Regions from separate parts of the Proteus mirabilis HI4320 genome, predicted to be linked through region 2. Evidence: predicted binding sites of a transcription regulator. Region 2 holds the regulator's gene; the other holds the start of a gene.

Region 1 (7,192 bases), 1.4 Mb from region 2:
CTTCAGGCTCTCTTTCATAAAGCTCAGTATCAGGCACATCAATTAAACGACAGCCCATATGCTGATAAAAATTAACACTATTTTCAGAAGGCGTTGAGGATATATATAATCCGCTAGCCCCTTTTTGCTTCGCATATTCCACACAATAATCAAACAATATACGGGCTAATCCTTGCCCACGCTGCTGGTGGCTAATATGTAAGAAAGAGAGCTGTAACAAGGTGTTATCTTGGCCTCGCCACTGTGGATCAACACTGGTAGCAGCGACTAACTTGTCATCTTCAAAGACTCCCCAAAAAGGGGCACCGCGCTCAGCGCTTTCAAGTAAAACAGGGGTATAATGTTCTGCCTCACCTTCAGGCCAGCCTTTCATATCAAAACGCTGTTCAGATAACACCAGTTGCCCTTGTTGTAAAACATATAGCCTTTCAATCAATTCTGTTCTATCAATTTCCCAAACGCGAGGGATTTCATTATGTGTTAATAGACGAATATTTTTTTTCATTGTTGAAGATTAACCTGTTCTGAAGAAGATCCGCTCCGCTCTAATGCGTGGTAAGCCACTGCACAGAATAAGGAGTTCAACCGTTTCATATCACCCAACAAACTGGTATGCAGCGAACTGGTTTCAATACTTTGCATATTATGCAAATGAAGACGTTCTACATGAGCAAACGAGTAACGTTGGTTGAGTAAACGGAATCGATGTTTTGCTCGGCGTAATTTACGCGCATGCTCCATATTGCCGGAAACAAACACCGACATCGCCAGATTCAGATTACTTTGCAGACGCTCAAGGAGTGTCTGTAATTCACGACGTCCTTCCTCCGATAAATTTAAGTGATGATCTAAACTTTTATTCACCACCTCACCAGACATACGCGCTATGATAGCGGAAGATTGTTGCAAATTCATCGCGGTATCAATAATTTCTGCCCAGCGACGAGAGTCTTCAGTACCAAGATCATGCTGCTGAATTTGTGCCATATACAATTTAATACTGCTATGGAGCAATTCCACTTCCTCTTCTAGCTGGCTAATCTCCCTTTTTTGCAGACGATCCCCTTCCATTAAGGCTTGAAAACGTTGCAACATCTGTTCAACCACATCCCCTAACCGTAATGTCTCTCTGACTGCATTAGCAATAGCTAAAGAGGGAGTATCAACGGCGGATGGATCTAAATAACGAGGTGCAACTTCTGTCCCAGTAACGGGTAATTCCGGCACTAATTTTTGACATAATTTCGCCATTGGCCCCACAAACGGCAACATCAACACACAGCGCACTAAGTTATAAATCACATGAAAATAGATAATCACTTCCGCAGGGGAAAAATCATATTGTTGGATTTTTGTCGCAATGATGGTGATCCACGGCAATACCAGCAAGGCGCCAATTAATTTAAAAAACAGACTTCCTATGACGACTTGACGTGAACTAATACTTTGACCACGACTACTGATTAATGCCAACAATCCACTACCAATATTAGAACCAATAACAATACATAAACTAATATATAAAGGCATAAAGCCTGTTGCACTTAATGTTGCGGTAAGTAATACCGCCGCTAAGCTTGAATAACTAACCATCGCAAAAATAGCGCCGACCAATAGTGCTAAAATCGTATCCCCGCTCAAAGAGGTAAAAATAGCTTGTACTGCACTGGCATGGGTTATCGGCTCAGCAGAAGTCACAATCAGTTGTAATGCTAAGATAATTAAACCAAGGCCTATTCCCACTCTACCCAGTTGCCCGATACGCTCTTTTTTACGACTTAAAAAAGTCATGACACCCAATAAAATCAGTAACGGTGATAACCACGAAAGATCGAATGTCAGCACCCGCGCCATTAGCGCTGTACCCACATCAGCCCCTAGCATAATCACCAAAGCGGGTGTAATAGAAATAAGGCCTTGAGTGACGAACGAAATCACTAGCAATGCCGTAGCATTACTACTTTGTACTAAGGCAGTAACACCGACACCGGCAAGAAAAGCATTCGATTTTTTATTAATACTTTTACCTAAAATTCGGCGTAAATCAGAGCCGAACACACGCATAATACCGGTGCGAACAATATGTGTTCCCCAGACTAAAAGTGCCACGGATGAGAGTAAATGAAGCAGTGTTAGCATAGAAATTAGTCACCTTATTTTTTATCGTTGTTTATTGGCTCATTTCTCCTTCAATGCCATAAAAAAGAGAGAGATCCTACGCAGATAACCATATCTGAAAAATGATTTTTATAGATAACGCCCTAATCAAAACGACGTTATTAGGCAAAAAGATATTGCGACTTAAGTGCAATAATCAATGGAGAAGTTAAGAATAGTATAAGAATATCATTGTAAATTCTGTTAATTATAGCAAACAAAAAGTAACTTTCAAAATTAGACTGTAAATAACGTCTTGATTTATTATCGTTTTCTTATTTTTTGTAAAGAAATCATAGAAAAAAACGCGACTTGAGGGTATCTCTCTAAGTCGCGTGAAAATACAACAATTTTAGTAAGACAATTCAACTACATTTCAGACAGACTACAATTCAGTCACCTTATCAAGGTTATTTCAATCCCATCGCATCGCGCATAGTAAAGAAAAGATCTGTTTGGTCTGTTAACCCTACGACATTAGCAGCATGTGGACCATAAGCGGCAACGCGTAATTGCGCGCCTGTATGCTCTTGTGAATCCGTTTCTGAGTTACCATAATTCACCACCATGACAGCGCCATCTTTGGTAATCAATGCTTGTGTTAAGCCGCTTGATTTCACATCAGCTTCAATAATTTGACTAGAGTGAGCGTGATCTGCGGTCACTATAATAAGCGTATCACCATTTTGTTTAGCGAAATCTAAACCAATTTGTACCGCTTCATCTAATGCCACCGTTTCACCAATTTGACCACAAGGATTAGCATTATGATCTTGTTTATCAATGGAGGCGCTTTCGACTTGTAAGAAGAAACCATTTTCATTCGTTTTCAGCAAATCAATCGCTTTTTTGGTCATTTGCGCTAATGTTGGTGCATTCGGGTCTAATTTTGAATTCGGTTTACACTCTAAAGGAGGATTCTTTAAATTACCTTGATAAGTGGCTTTTGGCCCTTCCCAAGCGACGGCCATATTACCGTCATGAAATAGACCTAACACAGGTTTATCTTGATTTGCTAGCGTAATCGCCTCTAACGATTTAGCATCTTTCACAATTTGATAGCCACGCTCTATTGCTTGTTGCTCGAGCGTTTTCCCTTTATATTCACCGGCCGTTGCTGTTTGAGCAAAACTTTTCGCGCCTCCTCCCAGTGTAATATCTGCACGAGTCACTAACAATTGCTCAGAGATTGAACCTCTACCGCCATTTTCTAGCGCATTCGTTGAGCATTTTGCTAACGTTTCTACAGGCCCATAACACTTACGCCCGGTAACATGTGAAAATAGCGCAGCCGGTGTTGCATCTTGAATTTCAGAGGTAGTGACATTCCCCGTCGCTTTACCATTCGCTTTTGCTAATTCCAAAATCGTTTGGTGATCTTTACCAAACACATCAATCCCTAATGCCCCATTATAGGTTTTAACCCCTGAAGCCCATGCTGTTGCTGATGCGGCCGAATCTGTTACATAATTAGGTTTTTGTGTTTTTCTATCTAAAGAATAATGAGTATATTGGCCGGTCATCGGTAACGCATCAATCCCTTTAAAGAAGCCACCAGCCCCTTCGGCATAGTTACGTGCTACCGTTATCTCAGAATCCCCCATCCCATCACCGATAAATAGGATCACATTTTTAGCTTGATGATTATTAAGTGCTGCTTTTAATGCTTCAGTTTGATCTGAGGTTATACGACGAGCACCACCAAATTCCGTAATATTACCTTTTGCTGCGCGATCTTGCGCCAAAATAGTATCGGCAGTGACGGGGGCTGCAAAAGAAGAGAAACTCACGCTTGTAAAGAGTGTTGCGACGACTACAGATAACGCAGAACGTTGATAACGTAGAGACATAGCTTTTTCCTTGCACGCAAAAAAATAAAGAATTTTGGGGTTTATGTTTTAAGTCACAAAGAGCTTACGAGAGTAAAATGACAAACAGATGAAAGAAAAAAGCGATTTAGATGACAGCTTTATGGCAATTGACATCCTCCACGCCCTAAAGGATGTGGATCCCTACTGCGTTCAGACTGATGTCTGAATCACCTCGGCGGGTTCCTGCTTCGACGGGCGGTCTGACTGCCCCCTCCCTCCACTGGCAAGCACGGCATGTCCTGCCGCTAAAATGTTACGTGCCCCGTTGATATCAGCATTCGCTGTATATCCACATTCAAGGCACTCGAATTGACTTTGTGACGGGCGGTTTTCCTTTGCTGTATGACCACAGCAAGCGCACTTCTGACTGGTGTAGGCTGGTGGTATTGCCAGTACCTGACCTCCTCGCCAGAGCTGCTTGTACTCAAGCTGACGGCGCATTTCATACCAGCCCTGCTCCAGTATTGAGCGGTTTAAACCAGATTTAGCTTTTACGTTCCGTCCAGGCCGTTCTGTCGTACCTTTTGCCGATTTAGACATGTTACTGACCTTTAAGTCCTCAATGACAATCATTGCGTGGTTTTTGCTGATTTCGCTGGTGACTTTGTGAAGGTAGTCTTTCCTTATATTGGCAATATGAGAATGCAGACGTTGAATTTTGCGCTTTTGTTTTTGCCAGTTGGCACTGAATTTGATTTTACGGCTTAATTTCCGTTGAAGCCTTGCCAGCTTTCGCTGGTTTACTTTAAAACTGCTGACGGGCGGGTATACCGTACCGTCTGAAAGCGTGGCAAGTTTTGTAACGCCTGCATCAAGCCCGACTATTGAGGTTGATTCAGGTTGTGGTTCTGTCGCTTCATACTCAGTCTGAATGCTGACGTACCATTTACCGCATGACTGACTGACCGTGACGTTTCTCACTTCTCCGACGACTTCACGACTGTTGCGGTAGCGCATCCATCCCAACTTTGGCAATGATATACGACTATTGGATTGATCGAGCTTCACGCCCTGCGGGTAGCGAAAAGCCTCATTTTTACCGCGTTTCTTGAATCGAGGAAAAGCGGTACGCTGCTGGAAAAAATTCTTGTAAGCCCGTTCCAAATCTTTAAGTGACTGTTGTAACGGTTGTGATGGGGCTTCCTTCAACCATTGTGTCTCTGTGTCAGATTTCCACTCAATGAGCCATGAAGCCATTTTTGTATAGGGAATGTATTTATTCCCTGCTTCGTGCTCCTCATTCTGACGTGCTAATGCCCGATTGAAAACAAAACGACAAGCCCCTGCAAAGCGTCTCATCTCACGCTCTTGCTGACCATTGGGTCTTAACTGGAATTTAAAGGCTTGTAGACGTTTCATATTACCTATTATACTTTGGTCCATGAAAAATGAAACTAATATTCGCCGTGGCAGACATTGTGTATTCCTGATGCACGTCCATTTGGTCTTTGTCACAAAATACCGGCGAAAAATATTTGATCAGGATGCAATTGAAAAATGGCGAGGCTACTTTGCCAGTGTTTGTGCTGATTTTGATGTTGAACTGGTTGAAATGGATGGGGAACGGGATCACGTTCATTTACTGATTAATTACCCGCCAAAACTGGCGATATCTAATCTGGTTAACAGCCTTAAAGGGGTATCGAGTCGATTACTTCGACGTGATCGTCCTGATATTGCCCAACGTGATTACTACAAAGGGGTTCTTTGGTCGCCGAGTTATTTCGCGGGGAGTTGTGGTGGCGCACCAATATCCATTATCCGCCAGTACATTGAGCAACAGGAAACACCGAGTTAGTTAAAAAACCGCGCCTTATATCCCCGACCTGAAGGACGGGGTTTTACGGTGCTTTGGATAAATGACAAATTAGCCTAAAGAAAAAGGATGTGTAGTTCACCACCACTCACATCCCTTTAAGATAAAAAAGATGAATAATTAATCGTTAGTTAACGCTTTAGTGCCGATATAAAGCGCCTCACACCAAGAGATATAATCATGCCCGCTCGCCATCTCGAGCGATTGCACAGGATAGCCCCTTTGCTGTAAAACCTGCTTTAATTGGCGATTATTATTTAATATTCCTCCAGCGCCTTCGCGAGACTCAAATAACCCAGCCTCTAAGAAAAACTGTAATGGTTTTTTATCCGCCTGTTGATATTGGCGAATTAACCACTCTGGGGCTTCGTTTTCTGGCGCCCACCAATAAGAGCCGGACATACTAAGCACTTTCCCAAAGCGATCAGGACGGTTAAATGCCACCCATGCAGAGGCCAATCCCCCATAGCTTGAGCCTGAGACTATAGTTTCCTTAGCGGCTACTTGCAGGCCTTTCTCTTGCTCTAACCAAACCAAAAGTTCATCCGCTAAAAAGCGGTGAAAATCAGGATTAGGTGGTAATTCAACACTACGACGATCACTATCAATACTATCGACAAATAAGATAGCAATAGGAGGTAATTTCCCCTCTTCAATCAACTTATCAAAAAACCGGTCTATGCCATATTGTTGGCGATAAATTTGTCCATCAAATAGCACCAATAGTCGCGGTGTCGTCATTTTCTGTGCGGGTAAATAAAGCGCAATCTCTCGATCATTGTTTAAAATTTCACTATGAAAACGACTGATTGATGTATTGCCATTCATTGCCCTATCTAAGATATCTGGCAACTGGCATTCACGGGGATAATCAAGTGACAGCAATGAAAAGTAATTATAACGATCGTCCGCTTTACTTGGTGAAGGGTGAAGATTAAAAGGATCGGCCTGTGCCGTCGTTAAAATAGCACGGCGCTGCTGTGCAGCTGTTGCATTTTCAATGACTGGCACATCTGGTGCTAATTTATATTGCATTAATGTATCGTTAGGCACGATATAACTACGATACCAAATATCGCTATTGGCTAAACGCGTTAACGGATCATGATCACCTGCAGGCGATCCCAATAGATATACATTAGATTGCGCACCTTGCCATAAAAAAGTCACGCGCTTGTTATGATTATCGTAAGGTTCAACAAGGGGAGTTCCCTCTTGCTGTATCTGTTGCCAGAATAACTGTATATTGCTGGCGGTGAGATCTTGTGCCAGCATTTGCAATCTAGGGCTAGTTAATGCTATACCCGCATCTTTATCTAAAGGCTGATAAGGGTATGTTTTCAGTGTG
Region 2 (7,192 bases):
AGCGCGCTTTATCTACACGATAAAAACGTTCGGTTAAGCGCGTTAAATGTTCAGCACTGATACCCGGCCCATTATCTGACACACTAAACAACATACCTTGTGGTACTTTTTTCCAACTCACGCGAATAGTCGTACCCTCAGGGGTATGATTTATGGCGTTATAGACAAGGTTAGATACGGCACTACGCAATTGCTCTTCATTACCACGAACAGCCCATTTATGGTCAATATCAAAGATGATATTTTGTTGTTCTTGGCTTAATGAGTGCGCGTCATGCTCAAGCACGCTTAATAGCGCAGGCATATCGACAACCGTGTTCAAATCAATATGAGGCGCAGATTCAATACGTGAAAGCTGTAACAGTTGTTGTACTAATAAGTCCATACGCTTTGCTTGCTCTTGCATGGTCTTAATCACTTTATGTTCAGCCGGGTTTTCTGCGGTATTCTCTTCCATCATCTCAAGATAGCCTTGAATAACCGTTAAAGGTGTTCTTAATTCATGGCTCACATTAGCAAAAAAATCACGTCGCGAATTTTCTAACTTATTCTTCTCGGTCACATCGCGAGCAACCATTAAACGTTGATCATCCGCATAAGGCATCACCCGAAATTCAACAATAGCACCATTATTTAATGCAATAGTTAAAGGGCGGCTAAAATCGGCGACGGTGAAATAATGTAAAAAATCGGGATAGCGCAATAAATTAAAAATATTTTGTCCATTATCATCAGGCCAACGAAAGCCTAGAAGATGCTGAGCAAGACTATTACACCAAAAGATATTTCCTTCATTAGTGATCATCACAACGGCATCTGGTAGGCTCTCCGCCCCGCTACGAAAACGCTTAATTAAATCACCTAATTCTCGACGGCGTTTACGGTTACGTTGCTGTGTTTGTCGTATACCATAAAAAATAGGCTCCCAGCCCCCTTTCCCTTCTGGGGGTAATACTGATCTATCGAGCCATAACCATTTAGATAATTTCATTAAATTATAGGCGTGCCATATCAAGGCACTCAGTAATGAGACCACGAGCAACCAAGGAAGGTGGCCGATAAATAGTGATAATACAAAGGCAGGTAAACAAAATAGAAATAGCCCCCACACGAGGGCTTTCCATGAGAGTCGTTCTAACACCAGTTAATTACTCCCTTATCAACTCAAAATCGAGCAGAGAAACGATATCCCGTTCCTCGTACCGTTTGTATCATTCGGTCATGGCCATCTTGCTCTATAGCTTTACGCAATCGACGAATATGTACATCGACAGTACGATCTTCGACATAAACATTGGTGCCCCAAACATAGTTTAGCAACTGCTCTCGGCTATATACACGTTCGGGATGGGTCATAAAAAAGTGGAGAAGTTTAAATTCGGTAGGCCCCATATCAATGGGTTTATCTTGACTGGTAACTCGATGTGAAACAGGATCAAGACTTAATCCATTAAATTCAATCACATCTTCTGCCGACATCGGTGACAATCGTCGTAAAATAGCCTTTACCCGAGCCACCAGCTCTTTAGGCGAAAAAGGTTTAATCACATAGTCATCTGCGCCTGTTTCGAGACCTTTGACTTTATCTTCTTCTTCCCCTTTTGCTGTTAGCATAATAATAGGAATATCACGGGTATTATTTTCACGCTTCATCTGTTTAATCACTTGGATACCCGAGCCTCCGGGGATCATCCAATCTAATAAAACCAGATCAGGGTAAGGGTCAATCAGAAAACTCAATGCAGTATCATAGTCCTCAGCTTCAATAGGCTGAAAACCATTTTGCTCTAATACAAAACAGATCATCTCTCGAATTGCGGTTTCATCTTCAACAACAAGAATACGCCTTGCCATACTCTATCCTGTGTTATTTATATAGAGGGTCATAATGATTATGAGGCACTTTTATGACAGATTTATGACTGACTATGACAATACTGGAATACAGTGTCATTGTTAAGGTAAATAAGGCTAAAATTGGTGTGATTTCACTCAAAATACGTAGCTCATAGGTGGATTTTCACTAAAAAAGTAAGGTGCGCTATACTGACGGCAGTTAACATTAAGGGATAGCAATGCGGATTATTCACACCTCAGATTGGCATTTAGGACAATATTTTTTTACAAAAACTCGCGCCCAAGAGCACCAACAATTTCTCGATTGGCTATTAGCGCAAATCCGTGAACAACAAGTTGATGCAGTTATTGTTGCAGGGGATATCTTTGATACTGGCTCCCCCCCCAGTTATGCCCGAGAGCTTTATAATCGATTTGTCGTCGCAATAAGAGATACTCAGTGCCAACTGATTATTTTAGGGGGTAATCATGATTCTGTGGCAACGCTAAATGAATCTAAATCACTGTTAGCGTGTTTAAATACCACCGTCATTGCTAATGTTCACACTGAAACCCCACAAGCCCCTATTATTCTTTATCAAAAAAATCACACACCTGGAGCATTACTTTGTGCAATCCCCTATTTACGCCCTAGAGATATGATAAATAGCAAAAGTGGGCAATCGGGAGCAGACAAACAGGGCGCTTTAAAAGAAGCGATCGCAGATTATTATCAACGCCAATATCAAGCCGCGCTCGACTTACGAAAACAACTCAATGTTAACATCCCTATCATTGCCACAGGGCATCTGACAACGATTGGCGCCAGTGTTAGCGATTCGGTACGTGAAATTTATATCGGCACATTAGAAGCCTTTAACGCAACCCTATTTCCTCCATTTGACTATATCGCCCTTGGTCATATTCATCGCCCACAGCGCGTCAATAAATCGGGTCATATTCGCTACAGTGGTTCACCTATTCCATTAAGTTTTGATGAAAGTGCACAACAGAAAAGTGTTTGTCTTATCGATTTTGAGCAAGATAAGTTAGCGGAAATGACACTATTACCCATCCCTGAGTTTCAGCTATTACGCACTCTTTCAGGCTCGTTACAAGAAATTGCCACACAACTCGAAAAGTTAGCAACACAATATAATGAAATGGATACCACGATTTGGCTAGATATTGAAGTTTCAACTCAAGATTATCTCAGTGATATTCAAACCCGTATTCAAGAGCTAACTCAATCGCCACTCTTTGAAGTGATCGTATTAAGAAGAGCGAGAAAACAACGTCAAGCACTGATGCAAAATGAGAAAGAAACCCTAACTGAACTGACTGTATATGATGTATTTGAAAGGCGCTTAGCTCAACACCAGTTTGAAACCGAGGAAGACAAAATACGGTTAACCACACTCTTTAAGCAAGCGGTTGAAATGGCAGAGCAAGAGGATAACAACGCACGATGAAAATCTTAAGTCTGCGCTTTAAAAACATTAACTCACTCAAAGGCGAATGGAAAATTAACTTTGATCAAGAGCCTTTTGTTAGCAATGGACTATTTGCCATTACAGGCCCGACAGGTGCGGGTAAAACCACGCTCTTAGATGCAATTAGTTTAGCGTTATATCACAGAACGCCACGCTTAGATAAAGTAACCCAATCTCAAAATGAATTAATGACTCGTCACACTGCAGAATGTTTAGCTGAAGTGGAATTTGAAGTTAAAGGGGTTGCCTATCGGGCATTTTGGGAACAACGTCGTGCGAATTATAAAGAAGAGGGAAACTTACAAGCCCCACAGGCTGAGTTAGCAAAAATTAATCGTTTAGGCGGTGAAGATAAAGTTTTAGCCAATAAAATTAGCCAAGTAAAAGAAAAAATAATCTCGATCACCGGATTAGATTTCGATCGCTTCACTAAATCCATGTTGTTATCACAAGGGCAATTTGCTGCATTTCTCAACGCTGATGACAAATCTCGTGCAGAGCTACTTGAAGAGCTTACTGGTACAGATATCTATCGCCATATTTCACAAACAATTTTTAAACATTGGCGCGAAGAAGAGCAGGCTTTAAACACGCTAAAACAACAAGCTCAAATGATGGCATTATTGGATGCAACAACACGCCAAGAGCTATTAACACAACAAGCCAATATTCAAACACAAATAACAAGGTTACAAAAAGAGCAACAGGAATACCAAGTTGCTAAGCAATGGCAAGAAAAAGCGCTAGAAATTCAGCAACAACAACAATCAGCCCAAGCGGGACTCTATGAGGCTCAACAGGCATTAATTATTGCTCAACCCGATATTCAACGCTTAGAAAAAAATGAGCCAGCAGAAAAAATTCGCCCTCTTTATGATGAAAAAAATCGTCGTCTTACAGAGCAAAACTATTTAGCAACACAGTTAACAAGCTTAAAAACAGAAAAACAGGCTATTGAACAACAAAGCCTACCTATCAATAAAAAATTGGCAGCCTTTCATGAACAATTAAAAACGCATCATGAGAAAAAACAGCACACTTTACAGTTAATTCGTGAGAAGGTACTGCCTTTAGATAATCAATTGGTGCTGTTACAACAAGAAATTAGTACTAATAACCAACACAAGCATAAATTAGAAAAAATATGCGCTGAATATCTGCAACATTCTCAGTTAGCCGAGAAAAAATTAATCACCACACAACAACAAGTTAATCAATTAAATAACGACTTAACACAACACGCCTATCATGCACAACTTGCGGAAAATCTACCCTTATGGCAACACTATTTTCAGCAATATAATGAAATATCAAACCAATATCTTGCCAACCAAAAACGAGAAACAGCAGAGCAGGAAAAAGTCATAAGTTTGGAAAAAGCATTACAACAAGCTACCCAAACATTAGCCACCCAACAAGAGCAACTTAATTTACAGCAACAGCAACTACAATCTTATCAAACACAATTGGAAGCGCGTCAAAAAGCAGACAAACCCGATGAAATAAAACCGCGATTACAACAAATTAATCTGCAAAAAAATGCATTGGCAAAAATTATAAATTTACACACTCAATTACAACGTAATGGCAAAGAGCAGCAACATTATCAAACTACATTGAGTGAAAATCAGCAAAAAATAGCGACTCTAACCCAAACGATTGCAGAAAATGATCTGGCACTAAAAGAGAAAGCACAACATCTTAAAGATTTAAATGACAACTATCTTTTGCTACAAAAAGTCGCCGAATATGAGCAAGAGCGTGCACGTTTACTGAAAGATAAACCTTGCCCTCTATGTGGCTCAACACAGCATCCTTATGTAGAAACCTATCATGACATCAAACCAGATGAGACAAAGCTACGTTTAGAAGCATTACAACAGCAGGTGCATTCACTCACCATCACCTTAGCCGAACAGCGAACCCAACTGGTAAACTATGGCTCACAAAATAGCACCTTGAGTGACAATATCGCTCAGTTAACCCAAGAGAATAGCGTACTGACCCAACAGTGGCAGACGTTAGCACAAGCACACCATTTACCGTTAGTTGATGATGCAGATAACTTACTGACATTAGAACAATCATTAAATCAGCAAGAGCTTATTCTCACAGAAAAACTTGACAGTTATCAGCAATTAGAAGCCCAAACACATCAAAAGAATACGCATTTTCTCAATGCAAAAGAGCAATTTAATCAACAACAACAATCGGTTAAGCAACAGCAAAATGATTTAGATTATTTGCAAAAAACAATCAAAACCTATCAGCAACAAAGCGAGCACTTGCACCAACAGCAACAACAATTAGCACAACATATTCAGTCAGCGATTGAAAAACAAGGCTATACACTCCCTGAATTTGAGCAGTTCACGCCATGGTTGGCAGCTCGTCAACAAGAGCACCAGCAATATCAAAGTCAGTTAAAAGAGCTTCAGCTATTACAACAAAGCCTACGTGAACAGCAAGTGACGCAAAATGAAAAAAAACGTTATTTAGCAGAAAAACAGGCTGAACTTGAGGCGCTATTAGCAAAATTAAGCCAACAACAGCACCAACAAACACAATGGCAGGATCAACGACAAGCCTTATTTGGTTCACAATCTGTAGAGCAGGTACGTAGTGAACTTGATAAACATAGCCAATTTTTACAAACCCAGATTGAGCAATATACTCAAGAAAAAAACCAACTCGAAAACCGACTTAATCAATTAATTGGCCAATATCAAGAGAATGAAAAAGCCCTACAACGAGCAATAACACAAGCACAACAAGCCACTGAACACTATCAACACGCGTTAAAAGAGAGTCTTTTTGCCGATGAAAATGACTTTTTAGCCTCTCTATTATCGGTAGAGGAAAGAACACGTCTACAAGAGCAGCAAAAACAGCGACTTGATAAACTTTTACAAGAAAAAACGCGCCTTGAGACTCAAGAAAAAGCCTATCAACAACATTTATTACAACAACCATTACTCTCAACCCAATGTACTGCTGAGCAATGTAATATCCATTTAGACGACTTAGCAAAGCAACACAAAGCGTTGCAAGAAACACTATTTAGTCTGCAAATACAATTACGCCAAGATGATGAAAAACGGATAGAGCAACAAACACTATTAGCGCAAATAGCCAAACAGCAAGCGCATTATGATGATTGGAGTTATTTAAATGAGTTAGTTGGCTCTGCATCTGGTGATAAATTTAGTCGCTTTGCCCAAGGGTTAACCCTCGACCATCTTATCTATCTGGCTAATCGTCGCTTAGAAAAACTACATGGTCGTTACTTTTTACAACGCAAAACGACAGGTAGCCTTGAATTACAGATTGCCGATACATGGCAAGCAGATGCTCTACGCGATACACGTACACTTTCTGGTGGAGAGAGTTTTTTAGTCAGCTTATCCCTTGCCTTAGCGTTATCTGATTTAGTCAGTAATAAGACGCAAATTGAGTCACTCTTTTTAGATGAAGGCTTTGGCACCCTCGATCCTGATACACTAGATATTGCTTTAGATGCCTTAGATAGCCTTAATGCTTCTGGCAAAATTATTGGTGTGATCAGTCATGTTGAAGCGATGAAAGAGCGTATTCCGGTACAAATAAAAGTGAAAAAAGCGGGGGGTTTAGGAATAAGTCAGCTAGCACCTGAGTTTAGATATGGTAATAAGAGCAATGAAAATCAATCAGTTAAAGACTAGCTCTAATAATTTGATGTAAGTGGTTAAAATTTTTAGATATCAATAAATCACCCACAGCGTCTATAGTATGTGCATAGATTAGCTCAGGCTAAACAGCTTTAAACGCTTATATTTATCAAGGAGATAAGCATGTCTAACGCATTCACAGAATTAATGAAAAAA

The links. Region 2 encodes PhoB, which activates phosphate uptake and scavenging genes when phosphate is short. Its sites were predicted from a motif close to CTGTCATAAAACTGNCNNAT; they were not measured.
Region 1: the regulator PhoB is predicted to act here: its motif matches at 4,116-4,135, upstream of phoA (alkaline phosphatase).

The regions. Positions count from the first base shown of each region.
Region 1 covers NC_010554.1:2,735,502-2,742,693, forward strand. Annotated here, with positions in the region: gene PMI_RS12345 (GNAT family N-acetyltransferase) at 1-505, opposite strand, end outside; gene PMI_RS12350 (Na/Pi cotransporter family protein) at 502-2,139, opposite strand; gene phoA (alkaline phosphatase) at 2,568-4,007, opposite strand; gene PMI_RS12360 (RNA-guided endonuclease InsQ/TnpB family protein) at 4,179-5,387, opposite strand; gene tnpA (IS200/IS605 family transposase) at 5,410-5,826, shown strand; gene PMI_RS12370 (alpha/beta hydrolase-fold protein) at 5,965-7,192, opposite strand, start outside.
Region 2 covers NC_010554.1:73,606-80,797, reverse strand. Annotated here, with positions in the region: gene phoR (phosphate regulon sensor histidine kinase PhoR) at 1-1,141, opposite strand, end outside; gene phoB (phosphate regulon transcriptional regulator PhoB) at 1,165-1,854, opposite strand; gene sbcD (exonuclease subunit SbcD) at 2,076-3,308, shown strand; gene PMI_RS00240 (SbcC/MukB-like Walker B domain-containing protein) at 3,305-7,030, shown strand; gene PMI_RS00235 (nitroreductase family protein) at 7,160-7,192, shown strand, end outside.